Regions from separate parts of the Collinsella sp. CLA-ER-H4 genome, predicted to be linked through region 1. Evidence: riboswitches for the same ligand, from Rfam matches in the RefSeq annotation. Region 1 holds a riboswitch; the other holds the start of a gene.
The links. Region 1 has a riboswitch for thiamine pyrophosphate ahead of thiM (hydroxyethylthiazole kinase). Riboswitches for the same ligand answer to the same signal wherever they lie in the genome.
Positions count from the first base shown of each region.

Region 2: it holds a riboswitch for thiamine pyrophosphate, as region 1 does, so the genes downstream of both, thiC (phosphomethylpyrimidine synthase ThiC) here and thiM (hydroxyethylthiazole kinase) in region 1, are expected to answer to the same signal.

Region 1 covers NZ_JBBNLQ010000001.1:43,576-49,431, reverse strand. The annotation lists gene AAAX34_RS00215 (patatin family protein) at 1-637, shown strand, start outside; gene AAAX34_RS00210 (thiamine phosphate synthase) at 750-1,445, opposite strand; gene AAAX34_RS00205 (thiamine-binding protein) at 1,442-1,783, opposite strand; gene thiM (hydroxyethylthiazole kinase) at 1,787-2,626, opposite strand; TPP riboswitch at 2,678-2,787, opposite strand; gene AAAX34_RS00195 (HAD family hydrolase) at 2,951-3,859, shown strand; gene AAAX34_RS00190 (LysR family transcriptional regulator) at 3,870-4,766, shown strand; gene AAAX34_RS00185 (5-methyltetrahydropteroyltriglutamate--homocysteine S-methyltransferase) at 4,922-5,856, shown strand, end outside.
Region 2 covers NZ_JBBNLQ010000003.1:94,391-100,246, forward strand. The annotation lists gene AAAX34_RS03820 (SGNH/GDSL hydrolase family protein) at 1-632, shown strand, start outside; gene thiD (bifunctional hydroxymethylpyrimidine kinase/phosphomethylpyrimidine kinase) at 694-1,524, opposite strand; gene thiC (phosphomethylpyrimidine synthase ThiC) at 1,707-3,041, opposite strand; TPP riboswitch at 3,034-3,149, opposite strand; gene AAAX34_RS03835 (hypothetical protein) at 3,213-3,728, shown strand; gene AAAX34_RS03840 (YaaA family protein) at 3,752-4,561, opposite strand; gene AAAX34_RS03845 (aminopeptidase) at 4,689-5,856, opposite strand, start outside.

The DNA.
Region 1 (5,856 bases):
GACCAGCTGGCTGCGAACCGGCGATATGTACAATGCCGACTTTGCTTATCACGAGGTGCCTATCGAGCGCGATCCTATCGACTTGGAGGCGTATCGCACCTGTCCCATGCGATTTACGTGCGTGTGTACCGATATCGAGACGGGCAAGGCCGTCTATCACGATCTGCCGTATGGCGACGAGCGCGATATCGAGTGGATTCGGGCGTCGTCGGCAATTCCCGTGGCGACGCGTCCCGTTGCTATTGACGGGCATAAGTATCTGGATGGTGGCGTGGCTGATTCTATTCCCAGCGCGTGGCTGTTTGCGCAGGGGTATGACCGCAATATCGTGGTACTCACGCAGCCGGCGGGCTTTGTGAAGCAGCCCAACAGCGTGATGCCCATGCTGCGGCGCGTGTTCCGTCACTATCCGGAGTTTGTCGCAGCGCTTGAGCACCGGCATGAGGTCTACAATGCCACGCTCGATGACCTGGCACGTCGCGAGGCTGCCGGCGAGATCTTTGTGGTGCGTCCGAGCGAATCGGTGAAGGTGCCGTCGCTGTGTCGCGAGCCCGATGAACTTGAGCGCATCTACCAGATTGGTCGCCGCGATGCGGAGGCGACCTTGCCGGCACTGGAGGCATATCTGGCAGGGTAGAGGCTGCTGCCGCCATCTCGGCGGAAAGCGCATCCCGGAATGGAGGTCCAAACTGGGATGCGCTTTCCATTGCTGAAGATATGAGGCTGCGAATCAGCTGCTCGGCCTAGACTTACGCCTGCTGCCAGGTGTCGACAAGCTCCTTGGCCGCGGCGTAGGGGTCATCGGCGCTGCAGACGGCACTCACCACAAAGAAGCCATCGACGCCGGTGGCCTTAAGCTGCGGCAGGTCGGCCGTCTTGACACCGCCGCCCACCACGATGGGCACGGGGCTTGCCGCGTGGAGTGCGGCTAGGTCCTCAAAGCTCTTGGTGATGATAGAGCCGTCGGCCGCGCGTCCGCAGTCGCGCTTGGTCTCGGTCTCGTGGAGTGGGCCGATGCCCAGGTAGTCGACTAGGCTCATGTCGGCGGTCTTGACGTACTCGAGCATCTCCTCGCAACGGGCGGAAAGACCCACGATGGCGTTGGGCCCCAGCAGCTTGCGACAGACCTCGACGGGAATGTCGCTCTGACCCACGTGCACGCCGTCGACAGCAATGCCCTGCTCGCGCGCGGCGAGTACGCAGTCCAGGCGGTCGTCAATCAGCAAAGCGACCTGACCGGTCTTGCCAGCCTGTGCGATTGCCTGCGCGGCGTCGCCGGTCAGCGCAATGATCTCGCGGGCGCTTGCCACCTTGGAGCGCACCTGGATGCAGGTAAAGCCGGCGTCGAGCGCCTGGGCCACCACATCGCCCACGGGGCGCCCGAGCGTGTTTTCGGGGCCGAGTACCAGATAGGCCGAGATATCAAGGTTGTCGCGGATACTCATCGTGTTTCCTCCTGCTTTTTGATCTGAGCTTCCATGCGCTCGAGCTTGCCGGTCATGGTGTCGGTAAATCCGGGCCGGATATCGGCTTTGAGCACGACTTCGGTGCGGATGCCCTTGCTCGCCAACACAAAGGTTGCGTCGCGCACGACCTGCATGACCTCGTCCCAGTCGCCCTCGATCTCGGTGAACATCGAGGTGGTGCGGTTGGGAAGGCCGCTCTCGCGAATGATGCGCACGACCTCGGCGACCTCGGCGGACAGCTCATCGCCGGTGCCGCACGGGGCGATGGCCACGGCGACGAGTGTGTTCATTCCAGCAGCAGTTACGGGCTCGGACATGGCTTATGCCTCCTCGAGCTCGAGTTGGTTATCAGCGATATCTTGGGCGGTCGCGCGGTAGAGCTCATCGATAAAGGCGACCTTAAAGCTTGCCGGGGCATCGGCGACAGCGGCGGCACGCGTGCCGGCAACGTTGTAGACCGCGGTGCCGCAGATGGCTGCCGTAAACGGGTCGGCGGCACAGGCGTACACGGCTAGCACGCCGCCCTGCGAGCAGCCGCAACCGGTGATCTTGGACATGAGCGGGCTGCCGCCGTGGGACTTGGCCACGGTCGTGCCGTCGGTAATCAGGTCGACTTCGCCCGAGACCACTACGGCGCCGCCGGTGTAGCGGGCGAGCGCCACGGCGGCGTCGCGGGCGGCGTCGACCGTGTCGGTGGTATCGACACCGCGCACGCGGCTCAGATCGGCCGCCTCGCCCTCAAGACCCCACAGCCCGGCGAGTGCGATGATCTCGGAGGCGTTGCCACGCACGATGGCGGGCTTGTACTGCTTGAGTTCGTTTACCAGCTGGGTGCGCAGGCTACCGATACCCAGGCCCACCGGATCGAGCACCCAGGGCTTGCCGGCGTCGTGTGCCGCCTTGGCCGCGCGGGGAATCGTTTGCTCGTAAATGGGGAAGAGCGTTCCCATGTTGAGATAGATGGCGCCGCCGCCGGCAACGAGCGCCTCGCCCTCGTCGGGCAAATAGACCATGGCGGCCGATCCGCCCACGGCGAGCTGCGCGTTGGCGACAAAGTCGATCGTCACCGTGTTGGTGATGGAGCCGGCCATCGGATTGGTAGCGCGAATCTCATCCACGGCCTTGACCACATGTTGCTTAAGCTGTTCCGAATCAATCACTGCACATGCCTCCTTGGCATAGAAAAGGGGCGCTGTGCATAGACAGCGCCCCTGTAAAGGCGGCATGCTCCCTACGCCAGCATTAACTGACAGGTTCAAAGGATTGGGCCCATGCCCTCTCAGCCTTGTGGTTTGCACCGCCGGCACTCCCGCATCGAATCTGTTGTTCCCTATACTAGCGCACCTGCCAAAAAGGGACAGGTTTATTTCGGCAGGTTTCATCTGGGAAAACGCAAAGTCCCAGTTGTTACCTGCCAAAATAAACCTGTCCCTTTTTGGCAGGTCGGTACAATAGATGGGATTAAGAATGACCGAGGGGACCTTATGATCAAACTTGTGCTGACCGATATGGACGATACACTGATTCCAGCCGGGCATGACGGCGCCAGCGACTACGCCATTGAGGGTATTCATGCCATGCAGGCGGCGGGTTTGCACTTTGGGCCGGTTTCGGGTCGTCAGCCGTCCGCGATGGGCTGGATGTTCAAAAACCGTTCCGAGTGTTATTCGACCGGTGCGTTCTGTAACGGCCAGGTGATGTTTGTCGACGGCGAAGTAGTCGCTTCGCGCGCAATCGATAACGATGTCCTTATGCGCTTAGCCGATTATTTTGAACAGGAGACCGACGATACGTATTTGAAGGTCTACCGTCTGGGTGATGACTTTTGGAATAACGATGCCTATTGCGTGACAAGCGATCCCGAGCGTGTGCGTCGCGCCATGAAGTCAGGCGGCAACGCGTGGCTCAAGGGCGAAGAGGCTCCCTGTCGTCCTGTCGTTGACGATGCCCCGGTATACAAGGCGAATATCTGGAGTGCCCGTTCGCGCGAGGAGCTCGCCGAGCTGCGCGAGCGTGTTGCCGCTGAGGTGCCGGAGCTCTCGCTCGTGTTTCCCAACAACCGCGTGCGCCTGTTCGACGTTCTTCCGACCGGCTGGGACAAGGGCTGCGCTGCGCTGGAGCTGGCGCGTGCTTTGGGCCTGATGCCCGACGAGGTGGCCGTATTCGGCGATTCCGATAACGATTTGCCCATGATCGATGCCGTTCCCAACTCCGTTGCAGTCGCCAATGCCAACGAGGCCGTCACGGCTGCCGCACGCTGGCATATCGGCGCTGCGGCAGATGATGCGGTTGCCGGGGCTCTGCATCAGATTGCCGCCTGCGCCGCGACGGGGGAGATGCCATCGTTTATGAGCCAAATGGACACGGCGGGTTTCGACGTCACAAACGTCTAGGGAGAAAGCCATGAAGCTCCAGCAACTCAGATATGTCGTCAAAGTTGCCGAATGCGGCAGCATCACCGAGGCCTCGCGCCGGCTCTTTGTGTCGCAGCCTTCGATTACCGCGTCGATCCGCGATCTCGAAAACGAGATGGGTGTGCATATCTTTGAGCGCACCAACAAGGGCGTCATTGTGTCCGAGGAAGGCGAGACCTTCTTGGGCTACGCGCGCCAGGTGCTCGACCAGGCCGACCTGCTCGAGGGCAAGTACAAAGGTACGTCCGAGCAGGTGCCGCACTTTAGTGTGAGCTGCCAGCATTATTCCTTTGCCGTTAATGCGTTTGTCGATGTGATCCGCGAGTTCGATGCCGCGCGCTACGACTTTACCCTGCGCGAGGAGCAGACCCACGAAATTATCGAGGATGTCGCGCATATGAAAAGCGAACTCGGCATCCTGTATCTGTCGGAGCACAATCGCGAGGTCATCGAGCGCATGCTTGCCGCCAACGAGCTCGTATTCGAAGGGCTCTTCTGCGCCACGCCGCATGTCTTCGTCTGCGCCGACCATCCGCTGGCGGGCCGCTCGAGCGTGACGCTCGAGGATCTGGAAGACTACCCGTTCCTGTCCTACGAGCAGGGCAGCTACAACTCGTTTTACTATTCCGAGGAGCTGACCTCGACCTTTGAGCGTCGCAAGAATATCCGCGTGCGCGACCGTGCGACGTTGTTCAATTTGGCCATGGGCCTCAACGGCTACACGGTGTGTTCGGGCGTGATCAGCCACGAGCTCAACGGGCCCGGCATTATCTCGATTCCGCTCGACGTGGACGAGTACATGGAGATTGGCATCATCACGCGCAAGAACACGATGCTCACGCGCTACGGTCGTGCCTATATCGACGCGATTCGTCAGCATATCTAGGCTGCTGTGCTCCGCACAGTTCAAGTCTCTTTATGACAGTCCAGACTGATATAGGAAGCATCTATATCAAACTGTTATAAACGTATATTTTACGATGACCATATGAGCGCTCATACTCTGTCCCAGTAAAGCAACCAATGCAAAGGGAGATATCTATGAGCACTTCGATTCAACCGAACGCGCCGTTTCGCGCCGATATCGTCGGCAGTTTTCTTCGTCCGCAGGCTGTAAAGGATGCCCGTGCCGCCTATGTCGCGGGTAAACTCGACGCTTCCGGCCTTAAGGCCGTCGAGGACGAGGCCATCCGCGACTTAGTGGCCAAGCAGAAGGCTGCCGGCCTGCAGGTGATTACCGATGGCGAGTTCCGCCGCAGCTACTGGCACCTCGATTTTATGTGGGGACTCAACGGCATTGAGCGCCGCGCCTCGCGCACGGGCTACATGTTTCACGATGAGGAGACTACCGCCGACACCGCCGTGGTAACCGGTCCCATTAGCGGCGAGAACCATCCGTTCGTCGAGCACTTTAAGTTTGTCAAGGCGCTTGAGGGGGAGGGCCAGGTCGCGCGTCAAACCATTCCGGCGCCGATCCAGACGTTCTCGGAGGTTACGCTCGACCGCTGCGATGGACAGCAGGAGAGTCTGCGCGCCGTCTACAAGACCGATGAGGAACTTGCCGACGCCATTGCAGCCGCTTATCGCACGGTGATCGCCGACCTGTACGCAGCAGGCTGTCGCAACATCCAGTTTGATGACTGCACCTGGGGCATCTACTGCGATACTGATTTTGTCGCCAAAACCGGCATGAGCCCGGTCGACCTGCAAAAGGTGAGCGAGCTGGGCGTGGCGCTCAACAATGCTGCCATCGCGGGCAAGCCCGACGATCTGGTTATCAACACGCATGTGTGCCGCGGCAACTATCACTCCACGTATGCCTTCGAGGGTGGTTACGATCCCATTGCACCGTACCTGTTTGCGCACGAGGATGTCGACGCGTTCTACCTTGAGTTCGATACGCCGCGCGCCGGTGGCTTTGAGCCGCTCAAGTATGTCGCCCCCGGCAAGAAGGTGGTGCTGGGACTGGTCACTAC
Region 2 (5,856 bases), on a different contig from region 1:
GCAATACCTACGGCTATGATCCGGCGGGCATGCGCGACGGCACCGCGGTGCGCTATGCACGTGATGTGCGCTGGTGCGGCGTGGTCCAGCGCGACTTGGGCGAGGGCTGGCACGTGATTGAGGAAGGCTTAAACGGCCGCACGACGGTGCGCGACGATATGTGCCATCTGGACACTAACCTCAACGGCATTCGCGCATTGCCGATGCTACTCGAGGCCCATAAGCCGCTGGACGCCATTGTGATCATGCTGGGCACCAACGACTGTAAGACGGTCTTTAACGTGACGGCTTCCGATATCGCCCGTGGCGCCATGGCGCTGATTCGCGCCGTCCGCGCGTTTCCGTGGACCGACGCTGCGCCTTGTCCGCACATTCTGCTGATGGCTCCTATCAAGATCAAGCCGCAGATTGCCGATGTGTATATGACCGACTTTGACGAGCATTCCGTTGAGGCATCTGAGCATTTTGGCGAGTACTATGCGCACGTGGCCGAGCAGTTTGGCTGCGACTTTTTGAATGCCGCCGAGTTTGCCGAGCCGGGCGATATCGATTATCTGCACATGATGCCCGAAAGCCACGAGAGCCTGGGCCACGCCGTGGCAGCCAAGCTCCAAGAGATGCTCGGAGAGTAGCGCGACCCCAAGCCACCGCAAAGGGGACGGGCGCCTTTGCGGTGGTTTTGGACTGCGAATCTTAATACTGCCACATATGGTTAACGGGGCCGGAGCCTTTGCCCATGTCAAAGCCGGCGGCGAGAGCGCCGGTTAGGTAGGCCTTGCCGGCGTTGACGGCGTCGGCAAGATCCATGCCCTGGGCCAGCGCGCAGGCGATGGCGGACGAGAGCGTGCAACCGGTGCCATGCGTGTTGCCGGTCTCGATGCGCTTGTGGCGGAACCACGTGGTGAGCGGATCGCCCAGGTGGTTGCCCTCGTCATCGAGCGGCGCGGGCTCTGCTAGCACATCGTTGGCCTCGTTGACAAAATGCCCGCCCTTAACGAGAGACGCGCAACCAAAGCGGCGGGTGAGGAGCATGGCAGCATTTTGCTGCGTGCGCTCGGAGTCGACCTCGTAGTCGAGCAGGGCCATGGCCTCGGGAATATTGGGCGTGATAACCGTCGCTAGCGGGAACAGGCGGCGGGTGAGCGCCTCGGCGGCATCTTCGGCAATCAGCCGTGCGCCCGAGGTGGCTACCATGACGGGGTCGACGACCACGTTTGTTACGTTCCAGGCGCTCAAGCGGTCGGCGATGACTTCGATAATCTCGACAGAAGAAACCATGCCGATCTTGACGGCGTTCGGGCGGATATCGTCAAAAACGGCGTCAATTTGCGCGGCTACGATATCTGGCGAGATATCCTGTACGGCGGTGACGCCCAAGGTGTTCTGTGCGGTGATGGCGGTGATGGCCGTCTCGGCATACAGGCGGTGCGCCGTGATGGTCTTGATGTCGGCCTGAATGCCGGCGCCACCGCTGGAATCGGATCCTGCGATGGATAGAACGGCAGGTACCTTACTGCGATCCATGTTCGCTCCCTTGTTCGGTCGGAATCAAATGGGTCTATAAGCCAGCATTATAATGATGCCCGGGCCGACTCTATGTCGAACCCGGGCGGGCGATGCAATCTTTACGCAAATGCAAGCAAATGTTCACACGTCAACAATTGACAGGCACCAGCTCGCCGCCAGAAGCGGCCGCGGCGACAGGGCTAGTCCTCCATGCCGAGGTCGATCGTGGTGCCCTCGAAGATCTTGTTGACGGTGCGGACGGCGCACATCTTGCCACACATGGTGCAAGTGCCCTCGGTGGCGGCGGGGGACTCCTCGTAGCGCTTCTTGCCCGTAACCGGGTCGAGCGCGCACTCCCACATGGCGTCCCAGTCAAGCTTGCGGCGTGCCTGGCCCATCTTGTCGTCCATGTCGCGGGCGTGGGGCACCTTTTTGGCGATGTCGGCGGCGTGTGCGGCGATCTTGGTGGCCATGAGGCCGTCGAGCACATCCTGGGCGTTGGGCAGGCATAGGTGCTCTGCCGGTGTCACGTAGCACAGGAAGTCGGCACCGGAACTGGCGGAGATGGCGCCGCCGATGGCGGCGGTGATGTGGTCGTAACCCACGCCGATATCGGTCACCAGCGGCCCGAGCACATAGAACGGAGCATTGTGGCACAGGCGCTTCTGCAGTTTCATGTTGGCGGCGATCTCGTCGAGCGCCATGTGACCCGGGCCCTCGACCATGACCTGGACGCCGGCGGCCCAAGCGCGCTTGCACAGCTTGCCCAGCTCGATCATCTCAGCGGTCTCGGTGGCGTCGTTGGAGTCGTAGAGGCAGCCCGGGCGGCAGGAGTCGCCGAGCGAAATCGTCACGTCGTACTCGTGGCAAATCTCGAGCAACTCGTCGTAGAACTCATAGAATGGGTTCTCGTTACCGGTGACCTCCATCCAGCCAAACAGCAGTGAGCCGCCACGGCTCACGATGTTCATCAGGCGGCCGGTCTCCTTAAAGGTCTTGGTGACCGACTTGTTTATGCCGCAGTGGATGGTCATAAAGTCCACGCCGTCCTCGGCATGCGCGCGCACGACTTCGAACAGGTCGTCCTTGGTGAGCTTGACCAGCGGCTTTTCCATGTAGCCGATGGCGTCGTACATGGGGACGGTGCCTACCATGAGCGGCGTCTCGTCGATGAGCTGCTGGCGGAACTGACGTGTCTTGCCCGAGTTGGAGAGGTCCATGATGGCGTCGGCGCCAAAGTCCTCGGCGATCTTGACCTTCTTCCATTCCTCGGCGGCATCGGCCTTGTCGCCCGAGATGCCCAGGTTCACGTTGACCTTGGTGGACAGGCCCTCGCCGACGCCAAAGGCGCGCATACCCTTTTTGATATGCACGATGTTGGCGGGAATGGCGATGCGGCCGTCGGCCACGCGCTCGCGGATGTACTCGGGGTCGCGATGCTCGCGCTCGGCGACCTCCTTCATCTGCGGTGTGATCTGCCCGGCGCGGGCGAAGTCGATTTGCGTGACGAGCTTGGGCTCGGTCTGTGTGCTCATTGGCACGGCTCCCTTCGTTGGCATTACCCATATCAGGTTTGCGGGTCAGGGCGGGCGCGCCCAATCTCAGCCTGCCGTCCTGTCCTGCAAGCTCCCCGTTTATGTAATGGGCTCAAGTATAGCCTGAATGGGTACGATTGGGCCAACGAGCGTGCCTGTGGGGAGGCGAACATGGAAGACAAGCATCTATATCGTGAGACGCAATGGGATGTATCGGCCGAGGAAAGCCGCGCGCACCATGGCCTTGTCGCGATTGGTTTTGCGGTGCTTGCCGTGCTGGTGATTGCCTTTTGTATCTGGACGTTTGGTGGTCGCGGCGGCGCTGCCTGGGAGTTTGAGGCCGACGATGCCCTGCCGATCATGACAGTGAAGGTCGCGGGCGGCAATACCGTTGCCGCGCCGGGCGACTATTGGTATCCGCGCAACGAGTTTGTGCAGTTGCAGCTGAGTGGCGGATCCATTCCTGGTGAAGAGATCGAGCGCGTGACCTTCGATGCGGCGCTCAAAACACTCACGGTTAAGCTCAAGAATCAGGGCGACGTGCCCACGACGATGGATATCGCGCTGACGGAATGGCGCCTGGAGCCCCCGTCGGGCGTCAGGGTATCCGAGGTGGAGCATGTCAAGGTTACCTACCAAGATGGCTCGACGAGCGAGATTGCAAAGGCCGATGGCTTGGCGGAGTAACGGGGTGTTTGGAAACGGCGGGCCTATTGTACCTGCGCGTTCATGAAAACCAGGGTGTTTTTGTCTGAAAGCTCGGGGATGTGCCGATAGCCGATGTTGAATGCGGTAAGTTCGCTTACATCCTCGAGCTTGTTTTCTGCCATCCAGCGCACCATGGAGCCGCGCGCTTTTTTGCTGGCGGTCGAGCGCTGGATGGGCCTGCCGTTGCGGACGCCTTCGCCAAAGAGGCATGTGACGACCGTGGCATCGGTGGTGAGGCGGGTCAGAACGGCTTTGGCGTATTCCGCGCTGGCGAGGTTGACAATCGTAGCGTTGGAGCCTGCCGGAGCGATAGCCCGTGCGAGCTTGTCGCCCCAAAACGCGTAGAGGTCTCGGGCATTGTTGACGGCAAGCTTCGCGCCCATCTCCAGCCGATACGGTTCAACGGCATGAAAGGGGCGTACGCATCCGTAAAGGCCCGAGAGGATCCAGAGATGGTTTTGCAGCCAGTCGAGCTGTGCAGCATCCATGACCTCGGGCGCCATGCTTTGGTATTGAATGCCGTGATAGGACATGACGGCAGGGGAGATTCGACGCGCGATATCGGGATCGGCGAGGCCGGCATCGCTCAGGACAGGCATAAATTCGTGAAGCGTATCCAGGCACGTTGTAAGCAGCCTGTCGCTCACGTTCCATAGCGCCTGCAGGCCGCCGCTGCCTTCATTCCGCTCGATATCTAGCAGTGCGCGGTGGAGGCGAGCTGTCTCGCGCACAAAGGGTGGAATGCCCAGGACTTCAAAAGCATCTTGGGCCGCGCGCATTTGCTTGGCGGGCGAAATGATGACCTGCAGCATGGACTCTCCTCTGCAAAAAAGAAGTTGCGGTGGAATAATTCCTGTTTTGCCTGTTAAAAGGCATGTCTGGGAACTATTTCACCGCAAGTTATAAAGGGCTGGTTGGACTCGTTTTACGAGGGTTGATTTAGGCGCGCTCGATGAAGGCCTTGTAGCCGCGATAGGCCTCGTAGATATCGGCCTTGTTGGCGACCTCCCACAGGGCATGCATGGACAGGACGGCAACACCGGAGTCGATGACGTTCATGCCGTACTTGGCCATGATGTAGGCGATGGTGCCGCCGCCGCCCGCGTTGACGCGACCGAGCTCACAGGTCTGGAAGTCCACGCCGGCCTCGTCCATGATGTCGCGGACGAGGGCCACGTACTCGGCATCGGCGTCGTTGGAGCCGCCCTTGCCGCGGCTGCCCGTGTACTTGTTAAAGCACAGACCGCGACCCATAAAGGCGGCGTTCTTGGTCTCGAACTTGCCGGCATAGCCCGGGTCAAAGCCGGCGGACACGTCGGAGGAGAGCATGCGGCTGCGGGCGAGCGCGCGGCGCAGGGCCAGCGGGCTATTCTCGCCGGCGAGCGTCATGATCTCGGCGACGGTGTTCTCGAAGAAGCGACTCGTCATGCCGGTGGCACCCACGGAACCGATCTCCTCCTTGTCGACGATGAGCGTGATGCTCGTGCGCTCGACATTGGCCACATTGATCTGGGCGAGCATGGAGGGGTAAGCGCAGACGCGGTCGTCGTGGCCATAGCCCAAAATCATGGAGCGGTCGAGGCCCATGTCGCGGGCGGGACCGGCGGGCACGACCTCGATCTCGGCGGAGAGGAAGTCCTCCTCCTCGACGTCATACTGCTCCTTAAGGATGTCCAGGAACATCTGCTTGACGGGCTCCTTGGGGGCGTCCTTGTCGTTCTCGTCAAACTTGACGGGACGGCCGCCCACGATCACGTCGAGGATCTCGGCGTCGACGGCGTCCTTGGCGGGCTTGGCCATCTGCTCGCTCGAGAGGTGGATCAGCAGGTCGGAGATGGTGAAGACTGGGTCATCTGCCTTGTCGCCGATGTTGATGTCGACGGTGGTGCCGTCCTTTTTGCAGATGACGCCTACGAGTGCGAGCGGGGAAGCGACCCAGTGGTAGCTCTTGACGCCGCCATAGTAGTGCGTGTCGAGGTAGGCCATGTCGCCGGCCTCGAAGGCGGGGTTCTGCTTAAGGTCTAGGCGCGGCGAGTCCACGTGGGCGCCCAGGATGTTAAAGCCCTGCTCGAGCGGGGCGGTGCCCAGGTTGACGAGCATGAGGTCC